DNA from 4 places in the Kitasatospora sp. NPDC088861 genome. Region 3 is predicted to be linked to each of the others. Evidence: riboswitches for the same ligand, from Rfam matches in the RefSeq annotation. Region 3 holds a riboswitch; each other region holds the start of a gene.
What was found. A riboswitch is a leader RNA that binds a small molecule or an ion and turns the genes downstream of it on or off. The one in region 3 is predicted to bind cobalamin.
Positions count from the first base shown of each region.

Region 1: it holds a riboswitch for cobalamin, as region 3 does, so the genes downstream of both, metE (5-methyltetrahydropteroyltriglutamate--homocysteine S-methyltransferase) here and ACIP37_RS16130 (cobalamin biosynthesis protein) in region 3, are expected to answer to the same signal.
Region 2: it holds a riboswitch for cobalamin, as region 3 does, so the genes downstream of both, ACIP37_RS17260 (iron ABC transporter permease) here and ACIP37_RS16130 (cobalamin biosynthesis protein) in region 3, are expected to answer to the same signal.
Region 4: it holds a riboswitch for cobalamin, as region 3 does, so the genes downstream of both, ACIP37_RS17400 (ribonucleoside-diphosphate reductase subunit alpha) here and ACIP37_RS16130 (cobalamin biosynthesis protein) in region 3, are expected to answer to the same signal.

Region 1 is NZ_JBIVJF010000011.1:94,836-98,450, forward strand. Features, by position in the region: gene metE (5-methyltetrahydropteroyltriglutamate--homocysteine S-methyltransferase) at 1-1,966, opposite strand, end outside; cobalamin riboswitch at 2,131-2,353, opposite strand; gene ACIP37_RS20195 (ECF transporter S component) at 2,383-3,252, opposite strand; gene ACIP37_RS20200 (ABC transporter ATP-binding protein) at 3,249-3,615, opposite strand, start outside.
Region 2 is NZ_JBIVJF010000008.1:212,710-216,324, forward strand. Features, by position in the region: gene ACIP37_RS17245 (CGNR zinc finger domain-containing protein) at 1-176, shown strand, start outside; gene sodX (nickel-type superoxide dismutase maturation protease) at 208-642, opposite strand; gene sodN (superoxide dismutase, Ni) at 866-1,261, shown strand; cobalamin riboswitch at 1,350-1,488, shown strand; gene ACIP37_RS17260 (iron ABC transporter permease) at 1,578-2,660, shown strand; gene ACIP37_RS17265 (ABC transporter ATP-binding protein) at 2,660-3,424, shown strand; gene ACIP37_RS17270 (ABC transporter substrate-binding protein) at 3,447-3,615, shown strand, end outside.
Region 3 is NZ_JBIVJF010000007.1:262,744-266,358, reverse strand. Features, by position in the region: gene ACIP37_RS16135 (alpha/beta hydrolase family protein) at 1-663, opposite strand, end outside; cobalamin riboswitch at 927-1,059, shown strand; gene ACIP37_RS16130 (cobalamin biosynthesis protein) at 1,167-2,135, shown strand; gene ACIP37_RS16125 (cobyric acid synthase) at 2,132-3,615, shown strand, end outside.
Region 4 is NZ_JBIVJF010000008.1:245,626-249,240, forward strand. Features, by position in the region: gene ACIP37_RS17390 (glycosyl hydrolase) at 1-298, opposite strand, end outside; gene ACIP37_RS17395 (hypothetical protein) at 439-1,476, opposite strand; cobalamin riboswitch at 1,898-2,041, shown strand; gene ACIP37_RS17400 (ribonucleoside-diphosphate reductase subunit alpha) at 2,233-3,615, shown strand, end outside.

The sequences.
Region 1 (3,615 bases), on a different contig from region 3:
GGGTGTGGACCTGGGTGTCGGCCCGCACCCCGGAGGTGGCGAGGCGGAAGGACTCGGTCGCCCACGCCAGGTACGCCGGGCGGTCGGCGGCGCGCAGCGGCAGGGTCTCGCGCAGGGCCGGCTCGTCGACCTGGACGACGGCCGCGCCGGCGGCCTCCAGGTCGGTGACCTCGTCGCGCAGGGCGAGGGCGACCTGGCGGGCGGTGTCGCCGAGCGGCTGGTCGTCGCGGACGAAGGACCAGGCGAGCATCGTGACGGGGCCGGTGAGCATGCCCTTGACCGGGCGGTCGGTCAGGCCCTGCGCGTAGCCGAACCAATCGACGGTCATCGGGTGCGGGCGGGAGATGTCCCCGGCCAGGACCGGCGGGCGCACGTACCGGGTGCCGTAGGACTGCACCCAGCCGTGCCGGGTGGCGAGGTAGCCGGTGAGCTGTTCGGCGAAGTACTGGACCATGTCGTTGCGCTCGGGCTCGCCGTGCACCAGGACGTCCAGTCCGGCCTTCTCCTGGAAGGCGATGACCTCCCGGACCTCCGCCTCGATGCGCTCGCGGTAGGCCGGGGCGTCGATCCGGCCCGCCGTGAGATCGGCCCGCGCGACCCGCAGTTCGGAGGTCTGCGGGAACGAGCCGATGGTGGTGGTCGGCAGCAGTGGCAGGCCGAGCCGGGCGCGCTGGGCCTCGGCCCGCTGCGGGTAGGCCTGGGCGCGGCGGGCGTCGTCGGCGGTGACGGCGGCGGTACGGGCGCGCACCGCCGGGTCGTGGGTGATCGGCGAGTTGGCGCGCGAGGCGAGGTCGGCGCGGTTGGCGGCCAGGTCGGCGGCGATCGCCCCCGTGCCCTCGCGCAGGCCCCGGGCCAGCAGCGCCACCTCCCTGGCCTTCTGCTTGGCGAAGGCGAGCCAGCGCAGGATCTGCGGGTCGACGTCGCGTTCGGCGGCGGCGTCCAACGGCACGTGCAGGAGGGAGCAGGACGGCGCGACGTCGACCCGCTCGGCGAGGCCCAGCAGGGTCGCCAGGGTGGCCAGCGACTTCTCCAGGTCGTTGATCCAGATGTTGCGCCCGTCGACCACCCCGGCGACCAGCCGCTTGCCGGGCAGCCCGCCGACGGCGGCCAGATCGTCCAGGTTCGCCGCGGCGGGCCCCGTGAAGTCCAGCGCCAGGCCCTCGACCGGGGCCTTGGCCAGCACCGGCAGGGCCTCACCCAGGCGGTCGAAGTAGCTCGCGACCAGCAGCTTCGGACGGTCCGCAAGGCCGCCCAGCTCACGGTAGGCGCGGGCGGCGGCGTTCAGCTCGGCCGGGGTGCGGTCCTGCACCAGCGCGGGCTCGTCCAGCTGCACCCACTCGGCGCCGGCCGCCTTCAGGTCCGCCAGCAGCTGCGCGTAGACGGGCAGCAGCCGGTCCAGCAGGGTGATCGGCTGGAAGTCCTCGGCGACACCGGGGGCGGGCTTGGCGAGCAGCAGGTAGGTGAGGGGGCCGACCAGCACGGGGCGTGCGGTGTGGCCGAGCGCCAGCGCCTCCCGAAACTCCCCGACGGCCTTGGCCGGGTTCGCGGTGAAGACGGTGTCCGGGCCGAGTTCGGGCACCAGGTAGTGGTAGTTGGTGTCGAACCACTTGGTCATCTCCAGCGGCGCGACCTCCTGGGTGCCGCGCGCCATGGCGAAGTAGCCGTCCAGCGCGTCCGCCTCGACGGCCGCCCGGTGGCGGGCCGGGATCGCGCCGACGGCGACCGTGGTGTCCAGTACGTGGTCGTAGAGCGAGAAGTCGCCGGTGGGCACTTCCGAGGCCCCGGCCTGGGCGAGCTGCGCCCAGTTCTCCCGGCGCAGGCCGACCGCCGTCTCCCGCAGGGCGTCGGCGGTGACCGTGCCCTTCCAGTAGCCCTCGATGGCCTTCTTCAGCTCCCGGCCCTGGCCCTGCCGGGGGTAGCCGTACACGGTGGCCCTGGTTGCCGCGGCTGCGGACTTCGTGGTCAAGGGACTCTCCTTCGCGAGTCTGGCTCCTCAAGTGCCCGGGGACGGGACGAGAGCGCGAAGGGATGACGAACCGGGCGGCGGCTCACGTCGATGCGCGTGCCGGACCCGCCTGGTATGGTCGCCGACCCGCCCACGAGGTCACCGGGATATCCGCACGCGGAACGGTCCGCGGGCGGGCAACGGGCAGGTCTTCGGACTCGTGGGCGCACCGGGCCTGTTGGCGTCCGGTACCTACTGGCCATCGCTTCCCAGACCCGTCCCGGGTCCAGTGCGTATGACGGCGGTCGTTCCCACTCACCGCTGCGGGGCAGTCCCGGATTCCCACCGGGTTCCCTCTTGCGACGTCCTGCCTGGCGGGCAGGACGAACCAGCTGCGTCGCCAGCTTAGGGGCAAACCGCCGGGGCCGACGCGGAATTCACGGAAGCCGTCCGCATGGTGAGACTCCCTCGCCGCTCGCGGAGCCGATGGCGGTGTCGTTCGCGGTGACTCGTCGACCGTCCGGGGCCTCGAAGCGCACCATGGGCTCGAAGTTGGCGCGGCGGGCCGCGCGGCGGAAGACGGTGAGGACGGCCGGGCCGACGACGAGCACGGCGGTGAAGGTGGTGACGGCACGGCCGGTGTCCCAGCCGAGCGAGGTGGCGAGGTCGAAGAGCAGGTAGCGGTGCCACTGCTCGGTGAAGGGCAGCCCCGGCAGGTAGGCGATGGAACTGTTCGGGTCGGTGGAGAACGGCCAGAAGGAGAGGTTGAGGAGGAAGCCGAAGAGGTACCCGGAGAACGCCCCGTACGCGGCCAGCATCGGGACCTCCCAGCGCCGCCGCCGGGTTCTCGGCAGGAGCCCGGCGAGCATGCCGACGAACGCGCAGCCGAACATCTGGTACGGCATCCAGGGGCCGACGCCGCCGGTGAGCAGCGCGGAGGCGAACAGCGAGGTGCAGCCGAGGGTGAAGCCGAAGCCCGGGCCGAAGACCCGGCCGGCCAGGACGAGGACGAAGAAGACCGTCTCCACTCCTGCGGTGCCGGCGCCGAGCGGGCGCAGCCCGGCGTTGACGGCGGACAGGACGCCGAGCATGGCGAGGGCCTTGGCGTCGATGCCGCCGGCCGCGATCTCCGCGATGACGACGGCGAGCACCAGGGCCAGCAGGGCGCCGAAGATCAGCGGCGGGGCGTAGGAGGAGCCGAACTTTCCGGGGGCGACGACGAACGGCCAGGTGAAGGCGACCAGGCCGATGAAGGCGGCCAGGGCCGCGACGACGCGGGCCCGGCCGGGGATCCGGACGGCGCTCACCGGGCGGCCTGCGCGGGCGCGAGGGCGGCGGCGACCTGTCGGGTGGTCAGGTAGGGCAGCGGGGCGAGGATCTTGGCGGTCTGGGGGGCGAAGGTGGGCGAGGCGACGATGACCTCGGCGGTGGGGCCGTCGGCGACGATCTCGCCCTCGGCCATCACCACCACCCGGTCGGCGGCGGCGGCGACGAACTCGACGTCGTGGGTGGAGACGACGACCGTACGGCCTTCGGCGGCGAGGGCGTCCACGATGCCGGTGAGCGCTTCCTTCCCGTGGTAGTCGAGCCCTCGGGTGGGTTCGTCCAGCAGCACCACCCGTGGCGCGGCGGCCAGTTGGATCGCCAGGACCAGGGCCAGCTTCTGGCCC
Region 2 (3,615 bases), on a different contig from region 3:
CCGACCGGCTCGGCATCTGCCAGGCCGCGCCCTGCCGCAACGCCTACCTGGACACCTCGACCAACCGCTCCCGCCGCTACTGCTCGGACCGCTGCGCGACCCGCGCCAACGTCGCCGCGTACCGGGCCCGCAAGCGCCAGGAGGCCGAGGCCGCGGCACTCGGCGCCGCCGGCTAGGTCCTGTCCGGGCCGGGCCGGGCCCAGGGGGTCAGAGTTCGTCCGCCCAGACGCCCAGGCGGCGGGCCAGACCCGGTACCCGGGCCAGCCGGGTGCCCAGCAGCAGCCGCTCCAGCCGCCGCCCCGGCGCCAGCCAGGCCGGGCGCGGGCGCAGCCGCAGCAGCACCCGGCCGAGCACCAGCTCGTCCGGGACCGGGCCGTAGCTGCGGCTGTCGCTGTCCACCGGCCGGTTGTCGGACAGCAGCCACCAGCCCCTCGGACGCCGCTCGGCGGCCCGCTTCACCACCAGCAGGTCCTGCTGGAAGGGGTGCCGGAAGAGCACCACCGCGCCGGGCCGGATCGGCGCGCCGTAGCGCACCAGCAACTGGTCGCCCTCGCGCAGGGTCGGGACCATCGACGGGCCCGCCACGTCGACCAGCCCGAACGGCACCGCGCCGCCGCCCCGGCCCCGGGGTTCCGTGCCCATCGGTTCCGCGTCCGCCGGTTCCGTGCTCCGCGCCACGACTCCTCCTCCCGGACCGCCCGGTCCCAGTCTGCCGTACGGACCGTCACCCCGTTCGATCCGTTCGATGTCCGGATTACCCCGGTTCCGGGTCCGCCTTTTGCCCTAGGCCCACCGCCCGATCGCGAAACCCCGGGTGCGGAAGGGTAATCTCGGGCGCGGGAAGACGATCTAAGGAAGGACTCCCATGTTCTCTCGTCTGTTTGCACCGCGCGCCACCGCCCACGCCCACTGTGACCTGCCCTGCGGCGTGTACGACCCGGCGCAGGCCCGGATCGAGGCCGAGTCGGTCAAGGGCACCCAGGAGAAGTACCAGGCCAACGAGGACCCGGCTTTCCGCACCCGCGCCCTGATCATCAAGGAGCAGCGTGCCGAGGCCGTCAAGCACCACATCTCGGTGCTGTGGAGCGACTACTTCAAGGCCCCGCACTTCGAGAAGTACCCGCAGCTGCACCAGCTGATCAACGACACCCTGAAGGCCGCCTCGGCCGCCAAGGCGTCCACCGACCCCGCCACCGGCCAGGCCCTGCTGGACCTGATCGCCGAGGTCGACAAGATCTTCTGGGAGACCAAGCAGGCCTGAGCCTGACGCGTCGCCACCCGACCGCCCCCGTCCGCGAGCCCGGACGGGGGCGGTCGTGCGTTCACGCCCCATCCGAGCCCGGTAAGGGTTGCCTAGCCTGAGTGGCTGTTATGCTGCCAGGGCGTCCGAGGGGGAAGTCCGGTGTGAATCCGGCGCTGACCCGCAACGGTGAGCACGGCCCCGGGGCCGCGCCAGCCCGATCGCCCCCGGCCGCTGAACTCCCGACAACTCGCCGTGGACTGCGAGGGGATGGCGCCCGGGCCCGCGCCCGACCGGTGCCGCCCCCGCGCACCCGCGGCCCGAGGCAAGGCGCACCGTGAGCAGCACCGCAGCCGCGGGCAGTGGCGCAACGAGCCCGCCCGCCCGCCGAATACCCGCCCTCCCGCTCGCCGTCGGCCTGGCCGCCGCCCTGCTGCTCTCGCTGCTCTGCGGCGTGGCGCTGGGCGCCTCCGGGATCGGCCTGCCCCGCGCCATGCGGCTGCTGGCCGCCGGGCTGACGGGCGGACGGCTGGAGGCGGACGAGGCCGCCGCCTACGCGATCGTCTGGGAGATCCGGCTGCCGCGCGCCGTGCTGGCCTCGGTGGTCGGCGCCGGGCTGGCCGCCACCGGGGTCGCCGTCCAGGCCCTGGTGCGCAACGCGCTGGCCGACCCGTTCGTGCTCGGCATCTCCTCCGGCGCGGCCGTCGGCGCCAACGCCGTGCTGCTGCTCGGCGCCTTCGCCTCGCTCGGGGTGTGGGCGATCTCGGCCTCCGCGTTCGGCTCCGCGCTGGTCGCCATGGTGCTGGTCTACCTCGCGGCGCGCACGGCCTACGGGCTCACCCCGCTGCGGCTGGTGCTCACCGGCACCGCGCTCTCCTACGGCTTCTCCGCCGTCACCGCGCTGATGGTCTTCGCGTCCGCCCGCGGCGAGGCCGCCCGGGACGCCATGATGTGGCTGCTCGGCAGCCTCGGCGGCGCCACCTGGGGCTCGGTGCCGATCGCCGCCGCCACCGTGCTGGCCGGCCTGGCGTACCTGGCCTGCGCCGCCGGCCGGCTGGACGCGCTCGCCATGGGCGACGAGACGGCCGCCTCGCTGGGCGTGGACCCGGACCGGCTGCGCCGCGAGCTGTTCGTGGTGACCGCCGCCGTCACCGGCACGGTGGTGGCCGTCAGCGGGGCGATCGGCTTCGTCGGGCTGATGGTGCCGCACCTGGCCCGGATGCTGGTCGGCGCCGGGCACCGCCGGGTGCTGCTGGTCGCGCCGCTCGCCGGGGCGCTGCTGCTGGTCTGGGTGGACATCGTCTCGCGCACCCTGCTGGCGCCCGCCGAACTGCCGGTCGGGGTGGTCACCGCGGTGCTCGGGGTGCCCTGTTTCCTGCTGCTGATGCGCCGTCGCGGCTATTCCTTCGGAGGCCGCTGATGGATCTCGCCCTGGACTCCGTCTCGGTCGAGCTGGCCGGCGCCCGGCTGGTCCACGACGTCGCCCTGGACGCCGCCGCCGGGCAGGTGGTCGGACTGGTCGGGCCCAACGGCAGCGGCAAGTCGACGCTGCTGCGCTGCGTCTACCGGGCGCTGCGGCCGGCCGCCGGGGCCGTCCGGCTGGACGGCGCGGACCTGCACGCGCTGACCGCGCGCGAGGCCGCCCGGCGGGTGGCCGCACTCCCCCAGGAGCACTCCGCCGAGTTCGACTTCACGGTGGCCGAGGTGGTCGCCATGGGCCGGTTGCCGCACCGGCGCGGGCTGGGCGGCCCGGGTGCGGACGACCACGCGCGCTGCACGGAGGCGCTGCGCAAGGTCGGCGCCGAACAGTTGGCCGGGCGGGGCTTCCTGAGCCTGTCCGGCGGCGAGAAGCAGCGGGTGCTGATCGCCCGCGCGCTGGTCCAGGAGCCCCGGCTGCTGGTGCTGGACGAGCCCACCAACCACCTGGACATCGGCCACCAGTTGGACGTGCTGGCGCTGGTCCGGGAGGCCGGCCCGACGGTGCTCACCGCGCTGCACGACCTCAACCTGGCGGCCGGCCACTGCGACCTGCTGTACGTGCTGCGGGCCGGCCGGATCGTCGCCTCGGGGCCGCCCGCCGAGGTGCTCCGACCCGCCCTGCTGGCCGAGGTGTTCGGCGTCCGGGCCACCCCCGTCCGGCACCCGGTGACCGGCGCCGTCCAACTGCTCTTCGACCGGATCTGACCCACCCCCCGAAGGAACCCCCGTGCGCACCAAGGCCGTTGCCATCACCGCCCTGCTCACCCTCGGGCTCACCGCCTGCGGCGCCGAGATCGCCCCGAGCGGCGACGCCACCGCCGCCTCCGCCCACTACCCGGTGACCGTGGAGAACTGCGGCACCAAGCTCACCTTCCCGCAGAAGCCCGCCCGGACGG
Region 3 (3,615 bases):
GTCGAGGGCGAGCCGTACCGCCGACTCGACGTCGCGCCACTCGGTCTCGCCGAAGTGGCCGAGCCCGTCCGGCGAGGCCGGGGCGCCCTGGTCGCCGCGGTAGGTGACGGCGAGGGCGGGCAGGGCGAGGCGGTCGAGGACGGGGAGGACCGGGAGGGTCTGCTGCCGGTCGGCGCCGGGGCCGTGGACGAGGATCACCCAGGTGCCTCGTTTGCCGTCGAGGCGCCAGGCGGGGAGGGCGCCGAGTTCGCCGTCGGCGGCGGTGTCGGTGAAGGGGAGGCCGAGCGCCTCGGTGGGGTCGCCGAGGTGGACGCGGGGGGTGAAGCGGACCTCGGTGCCGGGGGTGAGGGTGCCCCGGTCCGCGCGGACGAGGCGGCGGGTGACGCCGTTCTCGTCGCTGTGCAGGACCTCCTCGACGACGGCGTGGCCGTGGTCGTCCCATTCCACGGCCCAGTGGCCGGGGCGAAGGCTCTCGGGGCGGCGGTTGAAGGTGATCCGGCCCGCGGCGAGGCTCCGCACCAGGACGGGGCCGGACTCCCGGGCGGCGCTCGCCGGGTGGACCAGCCGTTCGGAGGCCCGGCGGCCGATCACCAGGACGGCGGCCCCGGCGGCCCCGGCGCCGACGACGGCGGCCGCCACGACGGCCGCGGTTCCCCAACGCATATCGCTCCCCGCTCTGCTGGTCTTGGACCGGACGGTGTCCGGGCGGTGTCCGGGCACCAGTTCACCGGGGGGCCGCGCGGGCGGCCACCGGGCTGGGCCGTCCGGGGCACAGCGGGGCCTCGGGCTGGGCGGGCGTCAGGCAGGGCGGGGCGGGCGGATCGGAGGTGGCGACGGGGCTCCGAGGTGTGACCAACCCCTCCGTGACCTCGGTTGACTCCCGGTTCGGCCGCGTGATGGGATCCTGGGGCCAAACGGAGGCATGCAGAGGAAGCCGGTGCGAGTCCGGCGCGGTCCCGCCACTGTCACCGGGGAGCACGCTCGGAACATTGCCACGGCGGACCGTCAGAAGCCGCTGGAAGGCCCGGGGGTGTGTCCGACCCGGAAGCCAGGAGACTCTCGCCCCCGGTACGTCGATCCAGGGCGCGGACCCTGAGTGAGGACACGCACGCGATGCAGGCTGCCCCGCCCCGCCGGACCCCACGCGGCCTTCCGCCGAACCCGCCGTGCGCCCGCTGACCCGCGCCGCCGCGTTCGCGCTCGGCGCCGCCGCGGGCTTCGCCGCGGACGCCCGCTTCGCCGACCCCCGGCGCGGCCACCCGGTGGCCGTCTTCGGCGGTGCGGCGACCCGGCTGGAGCGGCGGGTGTGGCAGGACGACCGGGTGGCCGGCGCCGGGTACACGGCGCTGTGCGTCGGCGCGGTCGCGGCCGGCGCGGTGGCCCTGGACCGTACGGTGGGCCGGCGTCCGCTGGGCCGGGCCGCGCTGGCGGCCGCCGCGACCTGGACGGTGCTGGGCGGCACCTCGCTGACCCGGGAGGCGCGCACCATCGGCCGGTCGCTGGCCACGGGCGACCTGGCGGCCGCGCGGGAGCGGCTGCCGCACCTGTGCGGGCGGGACCCGAGCGCGCTGGACGGGCCTCAGATCGCCCGCGCGGTGGTCGAGTCGGTGGCCGAGAACACGGCGGACGCCGTGGTGAACGCGCTGGTCTGGGGCACGCTGGCGGGCACCCCGGGGCTGCTGGCGTTCCGCGCGGTGAACACGCTGGACGCGATGGTCGGCCACCGCTCGCCGCGGTACGCCCGGTTCGGCTGGGCCTCGGCCCGGCTGGACGACGTGGCGGGCTGGCCGGGCGCCCGGCTGACGGCTCTGCTCACGGTGGCCGCCGCGCCGCAGCCGAAAACGGCCTGGCGGGTCTGGCGGCGGGACGGTTCGGCGCACCCGAGCCCGAACGCGGGCCAGGCGGAGGCGGCCTTCGCGGGCGCGGTGGGCGTCCGGCTGGGCGGGACCCTCCAGTACGGGGAGCGGGTGGAACACCGGCCGGTGCTGGGCGCGGAGTTGCGGCCGGTGACGGCGGACGACATCGAGCGGGCCTGCGTGCTCTCCCGGCGGGTGGGCGCGCTGGCCCTGGGTACGACGGTCGCGGGGCACGTCGCGCTGCGCTTGCTGACGACACGGTGGAGGGGAAGGGCATGAGCAACGCACTGCTGGTCGCGGGGACGACCTCGGACGCGGGCAAGAGTGTGGTGACCGCGGGCATCTGCCGCTGGCTGGCCCGGCAGGGGGTGCGGGTCGCGCCGTTCAAGGCGCAGAACATGTCGCTGAACTCCTTCGTCACCGCCGACGGCGCCGAGATCGGCCGGGCGCAGGCGATGCAGGCGCAGGCGGCCCGGGTGGAGCCGGAGGCGGCGATGAACCCGGTGCTGCTGAAGCCGGGGGCGGACGGCCGCAGCCAGGTGGTGCTGCTGGGCCGGCCGGTCGCCGAGGTGGGCGCGCTGGACTACCGCGAACGCAAGCCCGTCCTGCTGGAACGGTCGCTGGAGTGCCTGGCGGATATGCGCCGCCGCTACGAGGTGGTGGTCTGCGAGGGCGCCGGTTCGCCCGCCGAGATCAACCTGCGGGACCGGGACATCGCCAACATGGGCCTGGCGACGGCCGCCGGGCTGCCGGTGGTGGTGGTCGGGGACATCGACCGCGGCGGCGTCTTCGCGGCGATGTACGGGACGCTGGCACTGCTGTCGGCGGAGGACCAGCGGCACGTGGCGGGCTGGTTCGTCAACAAGTTCCGCGGCGACGCGCGGCTCCTGGCGCCCGGCCTGGACATGCTGCACGGGCTGACCGGCCGTCCGGTGCTGGGCACCCTGCCGATGCTGCCGGGCCTGTGGCTGGACGCCGAGGACTCGCTGGACCTGTCCACGGTGGTGGACCGGGTGGACGGCCGCGGCCCGCTCGGGGCGGACGTGCTGCGGGTGGCCGTGGTGCGCTTCCCCCGGCTGTCGAACTTCACCGACCTGGACGCGCTGGCGCAGGAGCCCGGTGTGCTGGTGCGCTGGGTGACCCGGCCGGAGGAACTGGCCGACGCCGACCTGGTGGTGCTGCCCGGCACCCGGGCCACCGTGGCCGACCTGGCCTGGCTGCGCGAACGCGGCCTGGAGCCGGCGCTGAAGGCGCGGGCGGCGGCCGGGCTGCCGGTCCTCGGGGTGTGCGGCGGCTACCAGATGCTGGCGCGCGGGATCGAGGACGAGGTGGAGTCCGGGGCCGGCTCGGTCGAGGGCCTGGGCCTGCTGCCGACGCACGTGCGGTTCGGCGCCGAGAAGGTGCTGGCGCGGCCGGCCGGCACGGCGTACGGGCAGCGGGTCGAGGGGTACGAGATCCACCACGGAGTGGTGGCCGTGGAGGGGGGCGAGCCGTTCTTCTCCGATGACGACGGGCACGGCCTGGACGGCTGCCGGGTCGGCCCGGTGTGGGGCACCACCTGGCACGGCGCGCTGGAGAACGACGGCTTCCGCCGTGAACTCCTGCGCGAGGTCGCCGCGTTGGCGGGCCGGGCGTTCGTGCCGGCGCCGGACACCTCGTTCGCCGAGGCGCGCGAGGCCCGGCTGGACCGGCTGGGCGACCTGATCGAGGAACACGCGGACACCGACGCGCTGTGGAAGCTGATCGAGGGCGGGGTGCC
Region 4 (3,615 bases), on a different contig from region 3:
GCTGGCCGATCACCGTCCCGCCGCTCTGCCCGGTGCGGGCCCGGTCCTCCAGGTCGGCGAGCAGCTGCTGGACGGCCCGGGCGTTCGGCGAGGCCTGCGGATCCCGGGCGAGCAGGTCCCGGCCGACCTCCGGCGGCAGGGTGCGGCCGGGGAGGCCGACCGTCACCGGGACGCGGGCGGGCCGTTCGCCGTCGGCCCGGCCGTCACGCTGCAACAGCGCCACGGCGCCCGCGGCGACCACGACCCCGGCCGCGGCCAGGACGGCGGGCCTGCCGCGCAGGGCTCTGGGCAGGGCCACGGACCGCTCCTCCGGTTGCTCGCCGGCACCGGCCCAGGCGGACACAACCGGAACACTCGTGCGAATGACTGCCCCGAGAGCCTGCCACACTCCCCCGGCACCGGCGAGCGAACCCGCCGGGGCCGGGGTGCCACGGCGGATCAGCCGGCCGCGGCGGCCCCCGGCGCACCCGGCGCGGCCGCGGACGCGGCCTTGGCGCGCTGGAGCAGCTGGCCCTTCACGTGCTCGCCGAAGCCGACGGCCGCCGCGGTGGCGGTGGCGTCGGCGGTGTCGCCGCCCTTCGCCGAGCCCTCGACCGTGAAGTAGGCGTACCGGCCCAGGGTGTTGTGCGTGTTGGTGCAGCCCGGAGTGGCGCAGAAGGCCGGCGCGCCCGGCGCGACGGCGCCCTTGAGGTGGCCGGTGTAGCTCTTCATCGAAGTCTCGGCCTGGATCTTGTGGTCGAAGACCGCGACGCCGACGGTCACCGCGCTGTCGCCGGAGACGTAGGTCGCCCGGAGCACCTTCTGGCAGCCCTGGTCACCGAGGACCTTGCCGAGCCCGCCGGTCGTCGAGTTCCCGTCCCAGCAGGGCGAGTCCAGCGAGACGAAGGTCCGGTTCCAGGTGGCGCCGTTGACCGTCACCTGGAGCGCGGAGAACAGTGCCCCCGCGTCCTGCGGCGCCGGGTCGGTGGCGGCCTCCCAGATCGGCTTCGACGGGTCGTCCGGCGCTCCGCCCGGGGTGCCGGACGGGTTCCCGCCCGGGGTTGCGGCGGCACTCGGCGCGGCACTCCGGGCGGCACCCGATGCGGCGGAGGACGGCCGGTTGGAGGCCGAGGCGATCGGCCCGGCGACCGGCTTGTCGCCGCCGCCCTTCGTCAGCAGCACCGCCCCGCCCGCGATCAGGCCGCCGACCAGGACGACCGCGACCGCCACGCCGAGGGCCCGCAGTCGGCGGCGGCGCTTGCCGTCCGCCGCGTTGCGGTCCGCCAGCGCCTCCCAGTTCGGCTCGGCGCGCTGCGGCGCCTGGGGCTGCGGGTACGACTGCGGATGCGGCTGGGGGTGTGCCTGGGGATGCGGCTGGGGGTGCGCCTGGGGGTTCGGCTGCCACTGCGGCGGCAGCTGCTGCCCTGGCGGTCCCGGCTGCGGCAGCGGAGGCTGCCCCGGCGGACCGGGCTGCGCCACCGGCTGCGCGGGCGGCACCGGAGGCCCGTACGAGGCCGGCGGCGGCCCGAAGCCCCCGCTCGGCGGCAACACCGGACCGGGCACCACCGGCGGCTGCTGACCGTGCGCGTCCCCCGGCCCGGTGGGAGGCGTTCCCTGCGGACCCTGCCCGGGTGCGCCAGTTCCGTCGCTCACGCGCCCCCTCGCTTCGCTCGATGATCGCTTCGCGAAACGCGCCCCTCGGCGCTTCGCTCGCTCATGCGCCCAGATCGTAGGGCATGCCCGCGGCAACCGGTCCGCCCGGTGACCGTTCCGTATCGAAACCAGGACGCCGGGGCCCGGAATCAGGGCGCCGGGAGCCCGGATCCGAGGCGCCCCAAGGCCACGACCCGCCCCCTCCCGGCACCACCGGTTATCGCTCCGACACACCGCGCCGTACTACATGTGGGGTCGCATCAGAGAGACACCACTAGATGTATGCTCAATCCTGCTGTCGATGCAGGGGAACCCGGTGCGAATCCGGGACTGCCCCGCAGCGGTGAGCGGGCGGCTACCAGTAGCCGCCCCGCGAGTCCGAGTACCTGCCGACGGTGTGCGCACGGGCCCTCCCGCAGAGGCCGCGCCAGCACGAGAACTACCTTCCGGGCCTCGCGGGCGGGCCGGGGACGCCACTGTCGCGCGACGCTTCCTGCGTACGTGCCGTGCTCCCCTGCCCCGAACGGCCCGGTACCCCCCGATCACCGCCGCCGATCGCCGCCAGGAGAGAGCGCCTTGACCACCGCTGCCTCAGCCACCCTGCCCGCCCAGGGCACCGGCCCCGCCCCCACCGACCCGACGGTCTCCGACCCCGGCGGCGCGCTCCTTCGGCTGCTCACCGACCGCAGCGTCGATCTCCCCCAGGTGGACCCCGGCCATGTCGCCGCCGCCGCGCTGCGCGGCCGCCACGCCGGCTCGGACTTCGCCGAGCTGCGCGGGCTGGCCGTGGACGCCGCCGCGTCGATGATCGCCGAGGACCCCCAGTACTCGAAGCTGGCCGCCCGGCTGCTCGCCCTGGAGATCGTCGACGAGGCGAACAGCCAGGGCTCGCGCTCCTTCGCCGCCTCGATCGCCGTCGGCCACGCCGAGGGCCTGATCGGCGACACCACCGCCGCCTTCGTCACCAAGCACGCCGCCGCCCTGGACGCGCTGATCGACGCGCACGGCGACGACCGCTTCGAGTACTTCGGCCTGCGCACCGTGCAGTCCCGCTACCTGCTGCGCCACCCGATCACCCGCAAGGTCATCGAGACCCCGCAGCACTTCCTGCTCCGCGTCGCCTGCGGCCTGGCGGTCGGCGACAGCGAGCAGTCGGTGCGGGAGGTCGCCGAGCTGTACGGCCTGATGAGCCGGCTGGAGTACCTGACCTCCTCGCCGACCCTGTTCAACTCCGGCACCCGGCACCCGCAGATGTCGAGCTGCTACCTGCTCGACTCCCCGCTGGACAACCTGGACTCGATCTACAACCGCTACGCGCAGATCGCCCGGCTGTCCAAGCACGCCGGCGGCATCGGCCTGTCCTACTCGCGCATCCGCTCGCGCGGCAGCCTGATCCGCGGCACCAACGGCAAGTCCAACGGCATCGTCCCGTTCCTGCGCACCCTCGACTCCTCGGTCGCCGCCGTCAACCAGGGCGGCCGCCGCAAGGGCGCGGCCTGCGTCTACCTGGAGACCTGGCACGCCGACATCGAGGAGTTCCTGGAGCTCCGCGACAACACCGGCGAGGAGGCGCGGCGCACCCACAACCTCAACCTGGCGCACTGGATCCCGGACGAGTTCATGCGCCGGGTCAACGCCAACGAGGACTGGTCGCTGTTCTCCCCCGCCGACGTGCCCGAGCTCGTCGACCTGTGGGGCTCCGACTTCGACGAGGCCTACCGCAAGGCCGAGCTGGCCGGCAAGGCCGTGCGCACCATCCCCGCGCAGACCCTGTACGCCCGGATGATGCGCACCCTGGCGCAGACCGGCAACGGCTGGATGACCTTCAAGGACGCCTCCAACCGCGCCGCCAACCAGACCGCGCTGCCCGGCCGCACGGTGCACTCCTCGAACCTGTGCACCGAGATCCTGGAGGTCACGGACGACTCCGAGACCGCCGTCTGCAACCTCGGCTCGGTCAACCTCGGCGCCCACGTCGCCCCG